One region of the Rhizobium sp. rho-13.1 genome, then DNA from elsewhere that is predicted to be linked to it. Evidence: predicted binding sites of a transcription regulator. Region 1 holds the regulator's gene; each other region holds the start of a gene.
What was found. Region 1 encodes LexA, which represses DNA repair genes until DNA is damaged. Its sites were predicted from a motif close to TGTTCNNNNTGTGTTCNG; they were not measured.
Positions count from the first base shown of each region.

Region 1 (4,541 bases):
GGCTTCGCTGGTCAACGACGAACGTCGGGCGATTTCGCCGGAAACGACGGATGCCCTAAGGGTGTCCGGCCTCGCCCATATCATCGCCATCTCGGGACTGAATATGGCTTTGTCGGCCGGTATCTTCTATGTCGGCCTCCGGCATGTACTGAGCCTGTTTCCCGGATTGGCGCAGGCTTTTCCGACCAAGAAAATTGCAGCCGTCGGTGCGCTGATCACCGTCACCGCCTATTATTTCATTTCCGGCTTCGGGGTATCGGCCGAACGGGCCTTCATCATGATGGCGATCATGCTGGTCGCGGTGCTGTTCGACAGACCATCCTTCAGCCTGCGCAATGTCGCCCTATCGGCCATCGCCATCCTGGTGCTCTCGCCGTCGCAGATCCTCGGCCCGAGTTTCCAGATGTCCTATGCGGCGACCATCGCCCTTGTATCCGGCTATTCGCTATGGAAGGGACGTCCGCCCCGCGAGCGGCGGTTTGCCGCTTTCCGGGCACCGATGCCGGTGCGGGCGGTCAGCCGCTTCTTCACAGGCGTCGCCATGACATCGTTCATCGGCGGCGCGTCGACGGCGATCTTTTCGATTGAGCATTTTCACAGGCTGGCGACCTATGGCCTCGTTGCCAACCTTGCCGCCATGCCGGTGGTGTCATTCATCGTCATGCCGATCGGCATGCTTGCCATGCTGATGATGCCTTTCGGCCTAGACGGCGTATTCTGGCTAGTCACCGGGTGGGGACTCGATATCGTCATGGTCATCGCAAAGACGGTGGCGGCATGGGGTGGCAATGTGCCCTTCGCGCGCCTGCCTGCCGGACTTTTCCCGACCATTATTGCCGGCTTCCTGCTGATGACGGTGCTGCGGACGCCTATGCGCCATGCCGGCGCGTTGCTGATTGCAGCCTCGGTGACCTTCGCCGCCTTCCAACCGTCTCTCCAGAAATCGGAACTGCTGATTTCGGAGGATGGCGAACTCGTCGCCCTGTTCCGGCAGGGGCGCCTCGAGCGCAACCGCGAACGCCCCCCGGATTTTATCTATCAGCAATGGAAGCGAGCCCTGCTGGTGTCAGAGGATACGCCGCCGCAAATGCTGCCGCCGGACAACTCGACCCCGTCCCATTCCGTTCGTGGCCGCCCCTCGACCCGTATGGATGCGGAGCATCAGGCCACATTGCGGTCAGCAATGGAAACTGCTCTGGACAATGCGGTCGACGGCGGGTTTGCCTGCCATGGTCGCGATTGGTGCGTTGCCATGCTCGAGACGGGCGCGATGCTGGTGACTATCTCCGACGCGGCTTATCTGGGGCCGGCCTGCGATACCGCCGACATTGTCATCACGCCGGTCAAACTTCGCCTTGATCGCTGTCGGTCCGGTGCAGTGCTCTACACCGGCGCTTCGTTACGCAAAACAGGTTCCATAGAGGTCAACTTAAGCTCTCCTAAGCCAGAGTTCATCACCGCGTTCAGCGCCCTTGACCGTCCATGGGAGAGGCATCGAGCCTACGACTGGCGAAAGCCCGCTTTCACCGGTACCGACGCCACGTCACCGGTCAGTGATACCGGCGGATGAGGCCGACAAGCCGCCCCTGGATCTTCACCCTGTCCGGGCCGAAGATGCGGGTCTCGTAGGCCGGGTTGGCTGCCTCGAGTGCAATGGAGGCACCTTTGCGGCGAAAGCGCTTGAGCGTGGCCTCCTCGTCATCGACGAGGGCGACGATGATGTCGCCGGGGCTCGCCGTACTGGCATTTCGGATGATCACCGTATCGCCGTCGAAGATGCCGGCCTCGATCATCGAATCGCCTCGCACCTCGAGCGCGTAATGCTCGCCGGCGCCGACCATGTCGGCTGGAACCATGATGTCGTGGGTGTTGTTCTGGATCGCGGCAATGGGAACACCGGCAGCGATTCGGCCCATGACCGGCAGCGAGACGGAGCCGCTGCGGTCGTCGACTGCGGGCTTTGTCGGCGCTGCGGCAACAGCCGGCGTCTTGCCAAGGCTGCCTTCGATGACGCTCGGCGAAAAGCCGCGCCGTGGCTGCGCATTCGGGTTATAGGCCTCGGGAAGCTTGATGACCTCGATGGCACGCGCCCGGTTCGGCAGGCGGCGAATGAAGCCGCGTTCCTCCAGCGCCGTGATCAGCCGATGGATGCCTGATTTCGACGCCAGATCCAGCGCATCCTTCATTTCATCGAAAGAAGGCGGCACGCCGGACTCTTTCATTCGTTCGTGAATGAAGAGAAGCAGTTCCTGTTGCTTGCGCGTCAACATCGTTTTTCGTGCTCCAAGTGCGAAACAAAGCCAGAACGGACACTATCTGTTCCATATGTGTTCCGCAAGTGACTAAATCTTTGTGAACGCCGTTGGAATAATCGCGTTTTTGGAAGATCATGTCGCGCTGCGGTCGCTGACGGCTTCGCAGGGTGGAGACAAACCATGACAGCAGCCTACCCGATCGACCATCTGGTCCTGCCGACCTGTGATATAGCCTCTGCGCGCCAGCGGCTGAGCAAGGTCGGCTTCACTGTCGCTGCCGATGCACGGCATCCCTTTGGTACTGAAAATGCTTGCGTTTTCTTTGCCGACAAGACCTATCTCGAGCCACTCGGCATTGCCAGTCTCTCGGAGTGCGAGGCGTCGGCGCTGGCCGGCAATGTCTTCGTCGCGCGCGACCAGGCTTTCCGGTTTCGCGTCGGCGACGATGGTTTTTCCTCCATTGCCTTCGCAACCGGCAATGCTGAAAGCGACCAGCAGCGCTTTCTCGACAGCGGGGTCTCGGGCGGCAAGATCCTCGAGTTCGAAAGGCCGTTGCGCATGCCGGACGGGTCCGAATCGATCGCCGGCTTTCGACTTGCCTTCGCTGCAGATTTGCGTGCCCCGGATTTCTTCGTTTTCACCTGCGAGCGCATCAATGCGATGCCGACGGATCGCAGCGCGCTGGAGAGGCATCCGAACGGCGTTCTCGGCATTTCGCGCATTGTACTGTCCTCCGCCAGTCCGGAGGCGTTTTCCGGGCTCATCAGCGAAGTTGGCAATGGTGCCGCAATCGCTCCGCATTCCTTTGGCATCACAGCATCGTCGGCCAATGTGGAAATCGACATCTTGAGCGGCGAGGGGATGGAGGCCTTCTATGAGGTGGCGCCATCCGGTGAAGATCCGGGCCTGCGGGGGCGGGCAATCGTCTTTGCCGTTCGCGATCTTTCCGTGACAGAAGCGCATTTGGCTGGTAACGGCGTGACCTACACACGCAAGAGCAACACTATTCTGGTGAAGGCCGCTCCCGGGCAGGGGGCATTGTTTGCCTTCGAGGAGACAGCATGAGCCATTCGACAAATTCGGACGTGGTCGCCGGCGAAGGCCCCGGCAAGGTCACTTTCTCCAACAGCAAGCGCCTCTCGCTGATTGCCGGTCCCTGCCAGATGGAGAGCCGCGACCATGCCTTCACGATAGCCGGCAAGCTCAAGGAACTCTGCGCCTCGCTCGGTATCGGGCTCGTCTACAAGTCGTCCTTCGACAAGGCCAACCGCACATCCCTGTCCGCCCAGCGCGGCCTTGGGCTGGAAGCGGCTCTGGAGATCTTCGCCGATCTGAAGCAGGAATACGGTTTCCCGGTGCTCACCGACATCCACACGGAAGAGCAGTGCGCGCTTGTCGCCAAGACCGTGGATGTCCTGCAGATCCCGGCTTTCCTGTCGCGCCAGACCGATCTTCTGGTCGCTGCCGCCAAGACCGGCCGCATCATCAACGTCAAGAAGGGTCAGTTCCTCGCCCCCTGGGACATGAAGAACGTGCTGGCCAAGCTTAACGACAGCGGAAACCCGAATATCCTGCTCTGCGAACGCGGAGCCTCCTTCGGCTACAATACGCTGGTCTCCGATATGCGCTCGCTGCCGATCATGGCGGCGATGGGCGCTCCGGTGATCTTCGATGCTACCCACTCCGTGCAGCAGCCCGGTGGCCAGGGCGCATCGTCAGGCGGCCAGCGCGAATTCGTGGAAACCCTTGCCCGCGCGGCCGTTGCCGTCGGCGTCGCCGGCGTCTTTATCGAAACCCACGAGGATCCCGACCATGCGCCGTCCGATGGCCCCAACATGGTGCATCTGAAAGACATGCCGCAGCTGCTCGAAAAGCTACTGGCATTCGACGCCATCGCCAAGGCCTAGCATCTGCGGGAGCGTTCAACAGGCTGACATGATCTTGGTTTAGTCGGCTATGACGTTCCCTCATTCGAAGCGCGTGATGGCATTGTAATTGTCACGCCTTCGATTTAGAGATTTCAATCGATTATAACCAGCGAGCAGGAACCAGCCATGACCGCAATCACCGACATTATCGCCCGCGAGATTCTCGACAGCCGCGGCAACCCGACTGTCGAAGTCGACGTATATCTGGAAGACGGCAGCATGGGTCGCGCCGCAGTCCCGTCGGGCGCCTCGACAGGTGCCCACGAGGCAGTCGAATTGCGCGATGGTGGCTCGCGTTACCACGGCAAGGGCGTCGAAAAGGCTGTAGAAGCCGTCGATACCGAGATTTTTGAGGCCA
Region 1 is NZ_SCFL01000001.1:226,010-230,550, forward strand. Features, by position in the region: gene EQW76_RS01345 (ComEC/Rec2 family competence protein) at 1-1,570, shown strand, start outside; gene lexA (transcriptional repressor LexA) at 1,551-2,270, opposite strand; gene EQW76_RS01355 (VOC family protein) at 2,436-3,320, shown strand; gene kdsA (3-deoxy-8-phosphooctulonate synthase) at 3,317-4,162, shown strand; gene eno (phosphopyruvate hydratase) at 4,310-4,541, shown strand, end outside.

Region 2 (4,541 bases), on a different contig from region 1:
CAGCGATCAGAGATCGATAATTGTGCCGCGGCCGTCGTTCCATATACGCATCGGCTTTGCGCCATTTGCGGTGGCGCGAACAGGCACCGGCTTGGCGCGGGTCGATAGCACGCGAACAGCGAGGAAGACGGTCAGAATGGCAGCAAAGACCAGCGTCAGGGAAACTGTGAGTAGGGCCAGGCCTGCAAAGATTGCTACGCCTGTGAGGGCAAGAAACGGCGAACGGATATTCTTCATGGCTTTGGGACCCTTTCTCTGCAGCCAATGTGGCCCCAGACCCGCTGCTATGCAAGAGGAGAGTGGCTTTTTGTTGTCTTGCCTGCTGCGACAAAGATTGGCAGAAGTCGTCTATGAGCCGTTCTCCGCACACCCGTTCCGCGCGCCTTCGCCGTTCCGTCCTCAGCGTGCCGGCGATCAACCGCCGGGCGCTCGAGAAAATCCACGATCTCGATTGCGATGCGGTGATCTTCGATCTGGAAGATTCCGTTGCCCCGGAGCGTAAAGCAGAAGCGCGGGACAATCTGCGTGCCTTCTTCGCCGGGCCTAAACCTCCCGGCAAGGAACTGATCATCCGGATCAACGGGCTCGATTCCGTGTTCGGCAAGGCCGACCTGGACCTCGTACTGGCGCTACAGCCGGATGCGGTGTTGCTGCCCAAGGTCGACGAACCGCAGGATATCATGGCGGTCGGCGACCGACTGGCCGATGCCGACGCGCCGGAGGAGCTGCGCATCTGGGCAATGATCGAGACGCCAAGGGGCATTCTCAATGTTGCCGCCCTTGCCGAATTCGGCCGGACAGGCGGTTCCAGGCTCGATTGCTTCGTCGTCGGACTGAACGATCTGCGCAAGGAAACCGGCGTTCCGGCACTGCCAGGACGGACTTACCTGGTGCCCTGGCTTATGCAGGTAGTGCTGGCCGTGCGCGCCTACGGGCTCGACGCGATCGATAGCGTTTTCAACGATTTCAAGGATTTGTCCGCATTCGCCGATGAATGCGCCCAAGGTCGGGCCATGGGGTTTGGCGGCAAGATGCTGATGCACCCGGCCCAGATCGATGGCGCCAACCGTCACTTCGGCCCCGATGAGGCCGCTGTCGCGCAGGCGCGGAAGATCATTGCGGCGTTTGCGGATCCGGCCGCTGCCGGGCTCAACGTCATCGATCTCGACGGGCAGATGGTCGAGCGGCTGCATCTTGTCGAGGCGGAGGGACTGGTCCATAAAGCCGATCTCATTGCAGACCGAAAGACGTCGTCATGAAACTCTATCGCTTCCTCACCGGTCCGGACGATTCCGCCTTCTGTCACAAGGTATCGGCGGCCCTTTCCAAGGGCTGGGTGCTATCGGGTTCGCCGACCTATGCCTTCAACGCCGCAACCGGCGTCATGCAGTGCGGCCAGGCCGTGGTGAAGGATGTTCCGGGCAAGGATTACGATCCAGAGATGAAGCTCTCGGAGCAGTAGAGCGGGCGTCAGCGATCCGTGGCTTCCTCGGCGCTGGCCTCGATGCGTTCCATATCGTCATCGCTGAGGCCGAAATGGTGGCCGATTTCGTGGATCAGGACGTGGGTGATGATATCGCCCAGCGTCTCGTCGTTCTCGGCCCAGTAATCGATGATAGGCCGGCGATAGAGGCGGATGCGGTTGGGCATCTCGCCGGTCTCTACCGTAAAGCGCTCGGAAATGCCGCGGCCTTCGAACAGGCCGAGCAGGTCGAAGGGCGTTTCCAGCGCCATGTCATCGAAGATCTCGTCATCTGGGAAATCCTCGACCTCGATTGACAGGTTGCCGGTCAGCGCGCGGAATTCCTCCGGCAGATGGCCGTAGGCTTCGGCAGCGAGCGATTCGAATGCGCTGATTGTCGGCGCGTGGCGATCCCGCCAATCGTCGCTCTGGTCAATGCGGGCCATGATCTCATTCCCTTCTTTCGGCCCATATAGAGGCTTTGGGGAAACTTTTCGAGAGCCAATTCAAGGCAGGAATAAATTCACAGAGAATCCCTGTTGACTCTTCTTTAGCGCTCTGGAATCTATAAGAACATAACAGGAACAATCCACTCAGGAGCTAACGTCCATGGCTAGCAATGCCGTGGCGCGGGAGACGCTTTTTGCCCTGCGCGAAACCATCGCCCGTCTGGAAGGCAAGTCCGTGCCAGCCCTTTCGGCGGCCGAGCACGATCGCCTGGGCAACGAAAGTGCTGTCTCGGGCCGGGTCCCTTCCGGGGGAAAGGCGCTGCTCTCGAGCGGTGTTGCGGATCTCGATGTGGCGCTCAAGGGGGGCTTTCCCCTCGATGCGCTTACCGAAATACGCTCCTCCAGCTTGCGCGATGCAGGGGCTGCGACCGGCTTCGTGCTGGCGCTGGCAGCAAGGCTCAGGGCGCGCGACAACCATACCATCGTCTCGCCGGTCCTCTGGATCGGCGAGACGATGGTAATGCTGGAAGCAGGCCTGCCCTATGCCTTGGGCCTACAGGATTTCGGCGTCATGCCACGCGGCTTCCTGCACGCGGCGCCGCGAAAACTCGAAGAGGCGCTGTGGCTGGCGGAGGAGGCGCTTGCCAGTGCCGTCTTTACCCTCGTGGTGCTCGAGGTGCGCGGCAATCCCGCCCATTTCGGCCTGACGGAAAGTCGCCGGCTGAGCCTGCGGGCCAAGGCTGCCGGGCGACCGTTGTTTGTCCTCAGGCAAGCCGGGCAGGAAGAGGCAAGCAGCGCCCTTCTGCGCCTTCATATCGAACCCGCGCCGGCCTCGGCGCGGCCTTTGCCGGACGGATCGATGCTGGGCGGCAGCATCGGAAACCCGTCCTTCCGTCTCACCCTGGAAAAGAGCCGCAACCCGGCTCCCCTGTCATTTGTCCTCGAATGGAATGCCCATGACCGCCAATTTTTCCCTGTCAACCGGCAGCCTGCCGCTGTCGAACGGCCAGCAGCGCATTCTGGCCCTCACGTTTCCCCGGCTGTCGACAGATCGGATCGCGCGCAAGCGCTGGGGTCTGTCGTGGCGTACCACCGGGCGTCCTGAGACGCCGCCGCTGGTTTGCGCCGGACGGGTGAAAAATGCCATGCGGCTGACAGCCCTGGAAGCAGCGGCCGAGGGCATCGGTCTGAAGGCTGGCCAGGGCGTCGCCGAAGCACGGGCCATCTGTCCCGACCTCGATGTGGTCGAGGACGATGATGCGGCCGACCGGCGACTGCTGGAGGCGATGGCAGACTGGTGCGACCGCTATACACCGCTGGTCTCGCTGGATGGTCGTGACGGCCTGTTCCTCGATATTACCGGCTGCGCCCATCTTTTCGGGGGTGAGCGGGCACTGCTGAAGGATGTGCTGCACCGGCTGTTTCATCTCGGTCTGGAGGTGCGGGGCGCCATTTCATCTTCGCCGGGCCTCTCCTGGGCCGTCGCCCGCTTTGGCCGCAGCGGCATTGTCGAAGCGGATGAGATGGAGACTGTGCTGGCGCCATTGCCCGTGGCGTCGCTCAGGCTCGACGGACCGACCGTCGCCGCCCTGCAGAAGCTCGGCTTGAAGCAGGTCGGCGATATCATCTCTGCCGCCCGGGCGCCATTGGCACGACGGTTCGGCGCGCATCTGCTTTTGCGCCTTGATCAGGCGTTGGGCCTTGACGAGGAGCCGATTTCGCCGCGACGTCCGGTGGCTAGCCTTTCTGCCGAACGGCGCCTCATCGAGCCGGTTCAGGCCGAGGAGGATATCCTGCTGCTGGCGGGCCAGCTCGGGGCTGCCCTGAAGCCGGGGCTGGAAGCCCGTGGTATCGGCGGCCGGATGTTCGAACTGCTGCTGTTCAGGGTCGACGGTGCCGTGTTCCGGATTTCGGCCGGTGCGTCGAAGCCGTTGCGCGAGCCGAAACGCATTGCCGCGCTGTTTTCCGAGCGCATCAAGGCCGTGCATGATGATCTCGATGCCGGTTTCGGTTACGAGATTGTCCGGCTGAACGTGCTGCAGCACGAAGTTTTCGATGCGCTTCAGGCGGATTTTACTGCCGATGGACCATCGGAGCAGTCGCTTTCCGCCTTTGTCGATCAGGTCGCAGCGCGGCTCGGGCGGGCCTGTCTGCAGGCACTGGAACTGGCGGAAAGTCACGTGCCGGAGCGGGCGGCCCTGTTCGTGCCCGCAGCGGACGTGCTGTCCGACAAGCTGCGGCAGACCACCGGCACGACGGTCGGGGCCGGCCGGTCCGAGCGACCGCTGCGGCTGTTCCGGACGCCGGAGCCGGTCGAGACGTTCATGGCCGAGGTGCCGGAAGGTCCGCCACAGAGATTTCGCTGGCGGCGCACGATGCACGAGGTGCTGCGCGCCGAGGGGCCTGAGCGGCTGGCGCGCGAATGGTGGATCGATGGCGAAGCGGCCCCGCCCCGCGACTATTTCAGGCTGGAAGTACAGAGCGGCCACCGCTTCTGGATGTTTCGCGAGGGGCTCTATGGGCATGGCGCGCCGCCCCGCTGGCTGATGCACGGGGTTTTCGCATGAGCCCGCGCCCTGCGCCCATGTTCTTCGAGATCGGGGCGAGAACGAACTTCTCGTTCCTCGAAG
Region 2 is NZ_SCFL01000003.1:72,885-77,425, forward strand. Features, by position in the region: gene EQW76_RS11625 (hypothetical protein) at 7-237, opposite strand; gene EQW76_RS11630 (CoA ester lyase) at 351-1,259, shown strand; gene EQW76_RS11635 (DUF1737 domain-containing protein) at 1,256-1,462, shown strand; gene EQW76_RS11640 (metallopeptidase family protein) at 1,471-1,908, opposite strand; gene EQW76_RS29680 (hypothetical protein) at 2,072-3,016, shown strand; gene EQW76_RS11645 (DNA polymerase Y family protein) at 3,027-4,478, shown strand; gene EQW76_RS11650 (error-prone DNA polymerase) at 4,475-4,541, shown strand, end outside.
Region 2: EQW76_RS11640 (metallopeptidase family protein) is a predicted target of LexA. The motif match lies at 2,032-2,049, and genes of this name have one in related genera.

Region 3 (4,541 bases), on a different contig from region 1:
AATCGACAGCGCTCGACGATCTCCATGGTTCGCCGCAGCGCTTGCGGGTAGCGCGGGAACAGACGCGCCATCTCTTCCGGCGGCTTGAGGAACCTGTCGGCATGACGCTCCCGCTCGAACCCGACCGCGTCGATGGTGGTGTTGTTGCGGATGCAGGTGACGATATCCTGCAGTTGCCGCCTGCCCGGCTCGTGGAACAGCACGTCATTGGTAACGACGGTCTTGACCTTGAGGCGTTCGGCCATGTTGGACAGCTCATGCAGGCGCAGCTGGTCGTTGGGGCGGCGCCTCAGTGACAGGGAGAGGTAGGCGCCATCCCCAAAGACGTCGCCCATCTTGCGCAGCTGGACGGCGCACGTCTCGTCGGCAAGGTCCGGGACCAGGATACCGAGCAGGCCATCGGCATACATCGCGACGTCGTCCAGATGCAGAACGCAGTTGTTCTTTCCGCCCCTTGCCTTTCCCAGGGTGATGAGCCGCGTCAGCCGGGCATAGGCGGCGCGGTCGGTCGGATAGACCAGGATCGACATGCCGTCCGCCAGATCGAGGCGACATCCGACGACGAGCCGCACGCCTGTTTCGCGCGAGGCTATGAGCGCACGGACGATGCCGGCAAGCGAGTTGCGATCGACGACCCCGATCGCATCGATGCCCAGGTCCTTGGCGGTCGCAAACAACTCGTGGGCCGAACTGGCGCCCCTTAGAAAACTGAAATGCGTGGTCACCTGCAGCTCGGCATATCTCATGCGAAAATTCCGTGGACATACCATGCGTGGGATCCGGTCCCGCCATCGACACCGTCGCCGGAGCGGAAAATCCAGAGACGCTCGCCGGCGTCGTCCTCGACGATGAAGTAGTCGCGAACCGCCGCCCATTCGGACGTGCGCTGCCACCATTCGCCAAAGATGCGCTCGGGCCCGTCGGCGCGTTTGACCCGCCGGCGCTTGCCCCGCCACGTCACCGACACCGGCGGATGGTCGGGCAGCAGCGCGATCACCTCGACCTCTTCCGGATGGGCAAGCAGACGGACCGGACGCGGCCATTGAGGCGACCAGAAGACGTCGATATCGTCAGCGGTGGCGGCAATCCGCCGGACGCTGCGCTCCGGGACGTCGGAGGCGACCGGTGCCAGGCGGTAGACCCGCTGGCCGCGATTGCCGAAGATGTCCACAAGCGGCGTGATATCCGCGTCACCGTCCTCGACGAACGACGATGCCGTCTGGGTCTCCTCGAGCGGCTGCGACAGGACGGCGACAAGGGTCAGCCTCTCGATGCCGAAACCGGGATCGATCCTTTCGGTGCGGTCCTTGAACAGCTTGGTCAGCCACGCCACGTCCCTTGCGGGCTTTGCCGTTCCGGCACGAATGGCCTGGCGGGCATTGTCGACCGTGTCGACGATCAGGTCGGCGCGCCGGACCCCCAGCCCTTGTCTTTGAAGTTCGGCGCAGAGCTCGACGACCAGGCGCCCGACATATTTGTCTATCGTCTCTGCCGCACCGATAGGGTCCTGGAAAGAGCGCGCGACCGCAATCTGCCCAGGGCTCCTGATGGGCTCGATCGGCTCGCGGACACGACCGAACATCTGGTCAAGGCGTCGCCCGATCTCGGGCCCGAAGCGAAGCGTCAGCGGCGCGCGCGGCGTCACGGAGAGCTCCCCGATCGTGCGAAAGCCGAGGGTCCTGAGATCCCCGACGATCTTGTCCGGGAGCCGCAACAGGCAGACGGGCAAGCGCTCCACGGCGCGCAGGGTCTCGCCTCTGGGTATGATGACCGTCTCCCTTTTTATCGCCCGTGCGCAGGCGTGCGCGGCACCCCATGTGTCGGCAATGGCGACACGCGTCGTCAGACCCCTGGCGGCGAACCGATTGGCGATGCCCGTCAGCATGGCACGCTCCCCACCCTTCAGATGGTCGGCACCCTCCGTGTCCATGACGATACCGTTTTCGGCATCGACGGCGACGATGGGCGAATATTGGGTCAATGCCCACAACGCGATCCGCTCCAGAGCCGCAGCGTCGGCCCGCGGGTCGGCCTCGATCGTCAGCAATCCCTGGAACAGGGCCTGGGCCTTTTCGGCCGCCATGCCGACGCGCACGCCTGCCCGTCTTGCCGGATCGTCGGCGGCCGACACCCAGCGTTTCGATCCGCTTTTTGCAATCACGGCAATGGCCTGATCAACCGGAATGGCGGGATCGGCCGCGCGACGAATGCGATCCGTCGACAGATCCGGAAGGTAGATCGATACGACCCTGGTCATCACACGCTCCAACGACAAATTCGGCACAGGCGCCGGCCCGCGATCGCATCAGCTCCAGCAACCAGGTTGCCCGCCCGACGCCGGGTACAGGCATTGAAACCGACGGCAGCACGCTGACGCGCCATCGCGTGGTCGAGGCGGTCGGCTGGCCAAAGTCGTTGGCTTCCGTCTGCCGGCGCCATCTGCGAACGACGAGGGCCAAGCTCCCCTTCTGTTCGGCGGCCAGCTGCAGGCGCCGGCTTTCCAGCATCGGCAGCCGAACGAGCTCCCCCACGACCGCGCCGAGGCCGCCATAGGACAAGGCCTCCTCCATGGACGCAAGCACGTCCTCCTGCCGATCGCCCTCGACGAAGATGACCCGGTTGGCATCGAGGCCCGCTTGGGCGAGCGCCGGGAAGAACAGGTCTGGACGCGTCAGACACCAGACGATCTTGCCTTTGGTGCGCGCCGCAATCCCGGCAACGAACAGGGCGGCGGCTGCGCCATCGACGGCCCCGGCGCCACCGCCTGCAAACTCGTGAAGAGCGCCGCGCGCAAGACCGCCTCCCGGCAGCACGGCGTCGATCTCGCCGACACCGAAGGGCAGGCTTTCCATTGGCGTCGCCGAGCCACGCGAAAGGGAGGCGATGCGGCTGCGCAGATCGGCTATGACGTGCTCTCTTGCAGCCGTCATCGTTCACGCAATCCTCTCGGTTCGTGGTGCTCATCAGAACGACGTCATGCCGTTTCATCGATTGAAGTTCACGTTCTGTTCTGGCGAACGGCGAGAGTCAAGCCGGCATAAAATAGGAATATCCTCCTCCAATTTTAGCAAAGGAGAAGATTCTTGAGCCAAATCAGCGCCGTACCCCCGTTTGCGCCGTGTTTGGCCTCAGGCAAAAAATCGGTGGGTGCGTGCCTGGACGAAACGCCGGGCGCGGCCGGTCGCGGCATGGATGCGACCGGGAGGCGGTTGATCTTTCCGGGGAAAGGTTCGATGTGCCCCTCCCCATTCGAAGAGCCACTCGCCACGGTCATGCAAAGGCTTGGGCGCCTATTGGCCCGAGACGCGAATGGCACCCGCCTCGCCCAGACTGCGCTGGACAACCGCAACTTGGCTGGAGGCGATATTGGCGGACACCTCGATTTCGCCGCCAAGCGGCGCATCGTCTCGCGCGCCCTCATTGTGTGAAAGGTCTCCGCCCGATGGCGACGTGCCGACGGTGTTTTCATTGGTGGTCGATTGGATGAAGATGTCAGGCCTTGCGATGCCGTGCTGCTGAACCAAATGCTCGACTGCAAGATCGGCTGCGGCCCGGGTCGCGAAGGTGGCTCGGATCTTCAGGGTGCTGTCGTCGGCCATGCGGCTATCTCCTGTTGCTGATGTCACCTGGCTCAACGTCCCTTAGGCCGACAGGTTGCCTCAAGCGGGCAAGTCACCGTCAATCGCCTTGGATATCGGTCGAAACACTGCTATGTTCTCTTTTTGTTTCGCCGACAATCCCAGATGGCCGCCATGAACGACGTGACGTTATCCCCAACCCGCAAAATCATTCATGTCGACATGGATGCCTTCTATGCCTCGGTCGAGCAGCGCGACAATCCCGACCTGCGCGGACGGCCGCTGGCCGTTGGCGGATCGGCTGCCCGGGGTGTCGTGGCGGCGGCAAGCTACGAAGCGCGAACCTACGGTGTCCACTCGGCCATGCCGTCGGTGACAGCCAAGCGGAAATGTCCGGCGCTGATCTTCGTGCCGCCGCGCTTCGACGTCTATCGGCAGGTGTCGCAGCAGATCCGGGACATCTTTGCTGAGTACACATCCCTGATCGAACCCCTGTCGCTCGACGAGGCCTATCTCGACGTGACCGAGAACCTGAAAGGCATGGAGATTGCCACCGACATTGCGCTGGAGATCCGCGCGAAGATCAAGGCTGTCACCGGCCTCAATGCATCTGCCGGCATCTCCTACAACAAGTTTCTGGCCAAGATGGCAAGCGACCTGAACAAGCCGAATGGCCAGGCGGTGATAACCCCGAAGAATGGCCCGGGCTTTGTCGAGACCCTCCCTGTCAAGAAATTCCATGGTGTCGGGCCTGCGACGGCCGAGCGCATGAAACGGCACGGCATCGAGACCGGCCTTGACCTCAAATCGAAGTCTCTTGCCTTCCTCCAGCAGACTTTCGGCAAGTCCGGCCCCTATTTCTACGGGATCGCCCGCGGCATCGACGAACGCCGGGTCAGGCCCGACCGGATCCGCAAATCTGTTGGCGCCGAGGATACGTTCGTCGAGGACATCGACGATCTC
Region 3 is NZ_SCFL01000006.1:246,062-250,602, forward strand. Features, by position in the region: gene EQW76_RS17385 (error-prone DNA polymerase) at 1-746, opposite strand, end outside; gene EQW76_RS17390 (DNA polymerase Y family protein) at 743-2,257, opposite strand; gene EQW76_RS17395 (ImuA family protein) at 2,175-2,930, opposite strand; gene EQW76_RS17400 (hypothetical protein) at 3,291-3,599, opposite strand; gene dinB (DNA polymerase IV) at 3,753-4,541, shown strand, end outside.
Region 3: EQW76_RS17395 (ImuA family protein) is a predicted target of LexA. The motif match lies at 2,996-3,013, and genes of this name have one in related genera.

Region 4 (4,541 bases), on a different contig from region 1:
GGGAAATATTATTCCGTCTCTATCCGGCTTGATGAACCGGTGGATACGGTGACCTTCGCTGGCTTCTCCAACATGCGCCGCATGGTCAGAGGCGTTATAGACGGCAATGGAAACTCAATCCGGAAGACGTCGAACGGAACATTCCACTTGGTCTTGGCGCCGCTATGAGGGACCGCCGCTACCGCCACATCCCTCGCATCCGCGCGCCGACATCCACCCGGATCTGCCTTGCCTGCTGCGCGGCGGGTGAGTCTGAGCGGGCGGTGGGCCAGCCGCAGACTTCGAAGAACTGTAGCAGCGTCGCAGGAATGAAGCGGGTGCGGTTGGCATAGACGTGGCGGTCGCCCTGGGCGTTCTGGCCGTGGACGAAGAAGCGCTGTGGCAGCACCAGGTCTAGATTGTCCTTGGCGCGGGTCATCGCCACGTAGAGCAGCCGACGCTCCTCCTCGATCTCGGCGCTGGTGCCGACGCCGAGATCCGAGGGAATGCAGCCGTCGATGACGTTCAGCATGAATACCTTGGTCCATTCCTGGCCCTTGGCGGAATGGATGGTCGAGAGGATGAGATAATCTTCGTCGAGCAGCGGAACTCCGGCCTGGTCGCTCGTCGCATCCGGCGGGTCGAGTGTCAGTTCGGTCAGAAAACGTTCCCGCGAGGGATAGCCCGAGGCGATCTGCTCGAGCTGCAGAAGATCCGCCTGCCGTGTCGCTGCATCCTCGTGCAAGCGCTCCAGATGTGGCGCATACCATTCCCGCACCAGGCCGATTTCAGCCGGCCAGCCGGCCTTGCCCGATTTCACCGCCTGCAAGGTCTCGACAAAACTGGTCCAGTCATCGCCGCTGCGAGGCGGGGCGGGGATTTCGGTCAGCGCGGTAATCGGGCTCGCCTCGTCGTCCATCCGGTCGAGCACTTTTTGTGCTGTCGACGGCCCGACGCCGGGCAGAAGCTGCATCAGTCGGAAACCGGCCACGCGGTCGCGCGGGTTCTGGGCAAAGCGCAGTGCGGCCAGCATGTCCTTCACGTGGGCGCTGTCGAGGAATTTCAGGCCGCCAAACTTGACGAACGGAATGTTGCGCCGCGTCAGTTCGATCTCCAGCGGGCCGGAGTGGTGCGAGGCCCGGAAGAGCACCGCCTGCTGTTTGAGAATTGTCCCGCCCTCGCGGTTCTCGAGCACCATGTCGGCGATGTAGCGGGCCTGGTCGGCCTCATCGCGAACGGTCACCAGCTTCGGGCGCTGTGCCGATGTCCGCTCGGTGCGCAGGTTTTTGGTAAAGCGCTCCGAGGCGAGATCGATGACGGCGTTGGCGGCGGCAAGGATCGGCTGCGTCGAGCGATAGTTGCGGTCGAGCGTGACGATACGGGCGGCCGGCGAAAATGATGTGGGGAAATCGAGGATGTTGCGCACCGTCGCGGCGCGGAAGGAGTAGATCGACTGGGCGTCGTCGCCGACAACCGTAAGGCCCTGTCCGCCGGGCTTCAGCGCCATCAGGATCGACGATTGCAGCCGGTTGGTGTCCTGGTATTCGTCGACCATGACATGGTCGAACCGGTTGCCAATGTCTTCGGCGATCAGCGGCTCATGCACCATATGCGCCCAGTAGAGCAGCAGGTCGTCGTAATCGAGGACGTTCTGCACCTGCTTCGCCTCGACATAGCTGGCAAAGAGTTCCCGCAACTGATTCTCCCAGGTGGCGCACCACGGGAAGACATCGCGCAGAACCTGGTCCAGCGGCGTCTCGGAATTGACCGCGCGCGAATAGATGGCAAGGCAGGTGCCTTTGGTCGGAAAGCGGTTCTCGGTCTTCGAAAAACCGAGGTCGTGCCTGATAAGGTTCATCAGGTCGGCGCTATCTTCGCGATCGTGGATCGTAAACGCCGGGTCGAGGCCGATCTGTTCGGCATAGTCGCGCAACAGGCGCGCGCCGATGCCGTGGAATGTCCCGCTCCAGGCCAGTGCGTCCGTCATGATCCCGGCTTTCGGGCCGAGCACCTGGGCGCAGATCTTCTCGACGCGGCGGCCCATCTCGGCAGCAGCCCGGCGGGAGAAGGTCATCAGCAGGATGCGGCGCGGATCGGCGCCCTTGACGATGAGATGCGCCACGCGGTGGGCGAGCGTGTTGGTCTTTCCGGAGCCGGCACCGGCGATCACCAGCAGGGGTCCGGAGACATGGCTTCCGTCGATGTCGGTGCCGTGCTCGACGGCCAGCCGCTGCTCGGGATTGAGTTTTTCCAGATAGGCGGCGTTCATCGGCTCTCCTCTATTGCTCCGGAGCGGCCGCTGCCATGCCGTTATTGAGTTTCCGAAGATTTTCGGAGCACCATTAGATTGCCCGAATGTTCGTTAAATGTTCTGAATCGGCGAAAACTGTCAAGCGAGCTTGGGTCTGTTTGACGCAACGATGCCCAGAGGGACGGCGGTCGGCTATCGTTTACTTAACGAATCGGAAAGGTTAGCAATGTCTTTAATGTTATTGCGTACCCCGGGAGATGCGTCGGAATGAATGAGACGATTGCAGTCGGGTTGCACCAGCCTGACGGGCCGGTCGGACTGCAGGATGGGCGCATCGCATATGTCGAGATGGAAGACGGCCGCCGGTGCGTATCGGTAATCGCACCGCACGGCCAACGCCGGGAAATCTGCCGACCGGGAGGACGTCCGTCAGGCTTGGCTGTCGATGGCGATGGCTGCTTCTGGGTGGCTGGCGGTCCGGAAAACTCGCTGGTTCGCCTGTCGCCCGAAGGTCGTATGCTGCAGATGATCGAAGGCAGCGAGACGGGACCCTTCGTCCTGCCGCGTGATCTCGCCTTCGGTCCGGACGGGCTTCTGTACATGAGCGACGCCGGCGTTCGGATTGCCGATCTCGTCATCGGCCAAACAATCCGGCCGGACTTTTTGAATGCGCCCTACAATGGTTGCATCTACCAGATCGATCCCGCCGACGGGCGCGTGCTCCGGTCGCTGGCTGCGGGTCTGCTGCTGGCGAGCGGCATTGCCTTCGATTCGAACGGCTTGCTCTATTACAGCGAGATGCTGACGGGGAATATCTACCGCCAGGTGCTTGGCGGCCGGCAGGAAATCTTTGCCCACGCCCTGCGCTCGCCGATGGGGACGCGCCTGAAGGGACCTGCCGGACTGGCCTTCGATCGCGACGATACACTGTACTGCGCCGTGTATGGCCAGGGCGACATCTGCCTGATCGACACGTCCGGCAAGCTCTCTGGCCATATCCGCACGAACGGCACGCTGCCGAGCAACGTCGCCTTCACCGTCGATGGCAAGCAGGTGCTGATCACCGAACAGGAGCACGGCGCCATCGAGCGCATCCCGGCGCCCAAGCCGGGGCTGCCGCTGCACCGTCCAAAGATCTGATCCGGCTATGGAGTAAAGAAAAAGGGCGCCTCCTGCCGGGGCGCCCTTTCTTTTTTATTCCGCTGCCGGAAGCTGCTTCTTCGGCTTGGCCGCTTCGGCTTCTGCTGCCTTGGCGTCGTTTGCGACGGTAACTGCGCGGTGGCGGGTGCGCCAGTCGCCGAGGAACAGCAGGATCGGCGCCGCGATAAAGATCGACGATGCACCGGCAACGAGGATGCCGAACACCATCGGAATGGCGAAGCTCGACACGGCGCTGCCGCCCCAGATCGCCATCGGGACCAGCGCCAGGAATGCGGTAGCGTTGGTGTAAAGGCTTCTGGCGAGGGTTTCGTTGATCGACTTGTCGATGATCTCGCGCAAGGGCATCGACTTGTAGAGACGCATGTTTTCACGCATGCGGTCGTAGACGACGACCTTGTCGTTGACCGAGTAGCCGACCATCGTCAGCACCGCGGCGATGGCCGTCAGGTTGAAGTCGAGGCCGGTGATAGCGAAAAAGCCCACCAGCTTGGTGACGTCAAGCACCAAGGTCACGATGGCGCCGACGGCAAACGGCCATTCGAAGCGGAACCAGATGTAGAACAGCATCGCGAAGCTGGCGATAACCACCGACAGGATGCCGGCCCAAGCCAGTTCGCCCGAAACCTTCGGGCCGATGACATCGGTGCCTTCGACCGTTGCTGTCGGGTCGATCTTGGTGACTTCGGCTTTCAGCTTTGTAACTGCTGCCGTCTGGGCTTCCTCGCCGCCATCCTGGCGCTGGGCCCGGACCAGAATGGTGTTCTTGTCGCCAAACGACTGCAGGGTGATTTCACCCAGGCCGAGTGTGTTCAGGCCTTCGCGGAACGTCGAAAGATCGGCCGTCCCTTGCGTCTTCACCGACATCTGGATGCCGCCACGGAAGTCGACGCCGTAGTTGAGGCCCGGATAGATGAACAGTCCGATCGACGCGAGCGACAGGATCGCCGACACTGCGACGCCGAAAAAGCGGGCCTTCATGAACTGGATGTGCCGGTCATAGGGTGAGAACCGGAACATCGACTGGATGTTGATGACCTTCAGCTTGCGACGGCGGGCGATGGCGATCATCACGACGCGCACGAAGGCGACCGAGGTGAACATCGAGATGATCAGGCCGAGACCCATGGTGACGGCGAAGCCGCGCACCGGG
Region 4 is NZ_SCFL01000002.1:437,859-442,399, forward strand. Features, by position in the region: gene EQW76_RS08570 (glyoxalase superfamily protein) at 1-168, shown strand, start outside; gene EQW76_RS08575 (ATP-dependent helicase) at 179-2,248, opposite strand; gene EQW76_RS08580 (SMP-30/gluconolactonase/LRE family protein) at 2,498-3,370, shown strand; gene secD (protein translocase subunit SecD) at 3,425-4,541, opposite strand, start outside.
Region 4: EQW76_RS08575 (ATP-dependent helicase) is a predicted target of LexA. The motif match lies at 2,336-2,353, and genes of this name have one in related genera.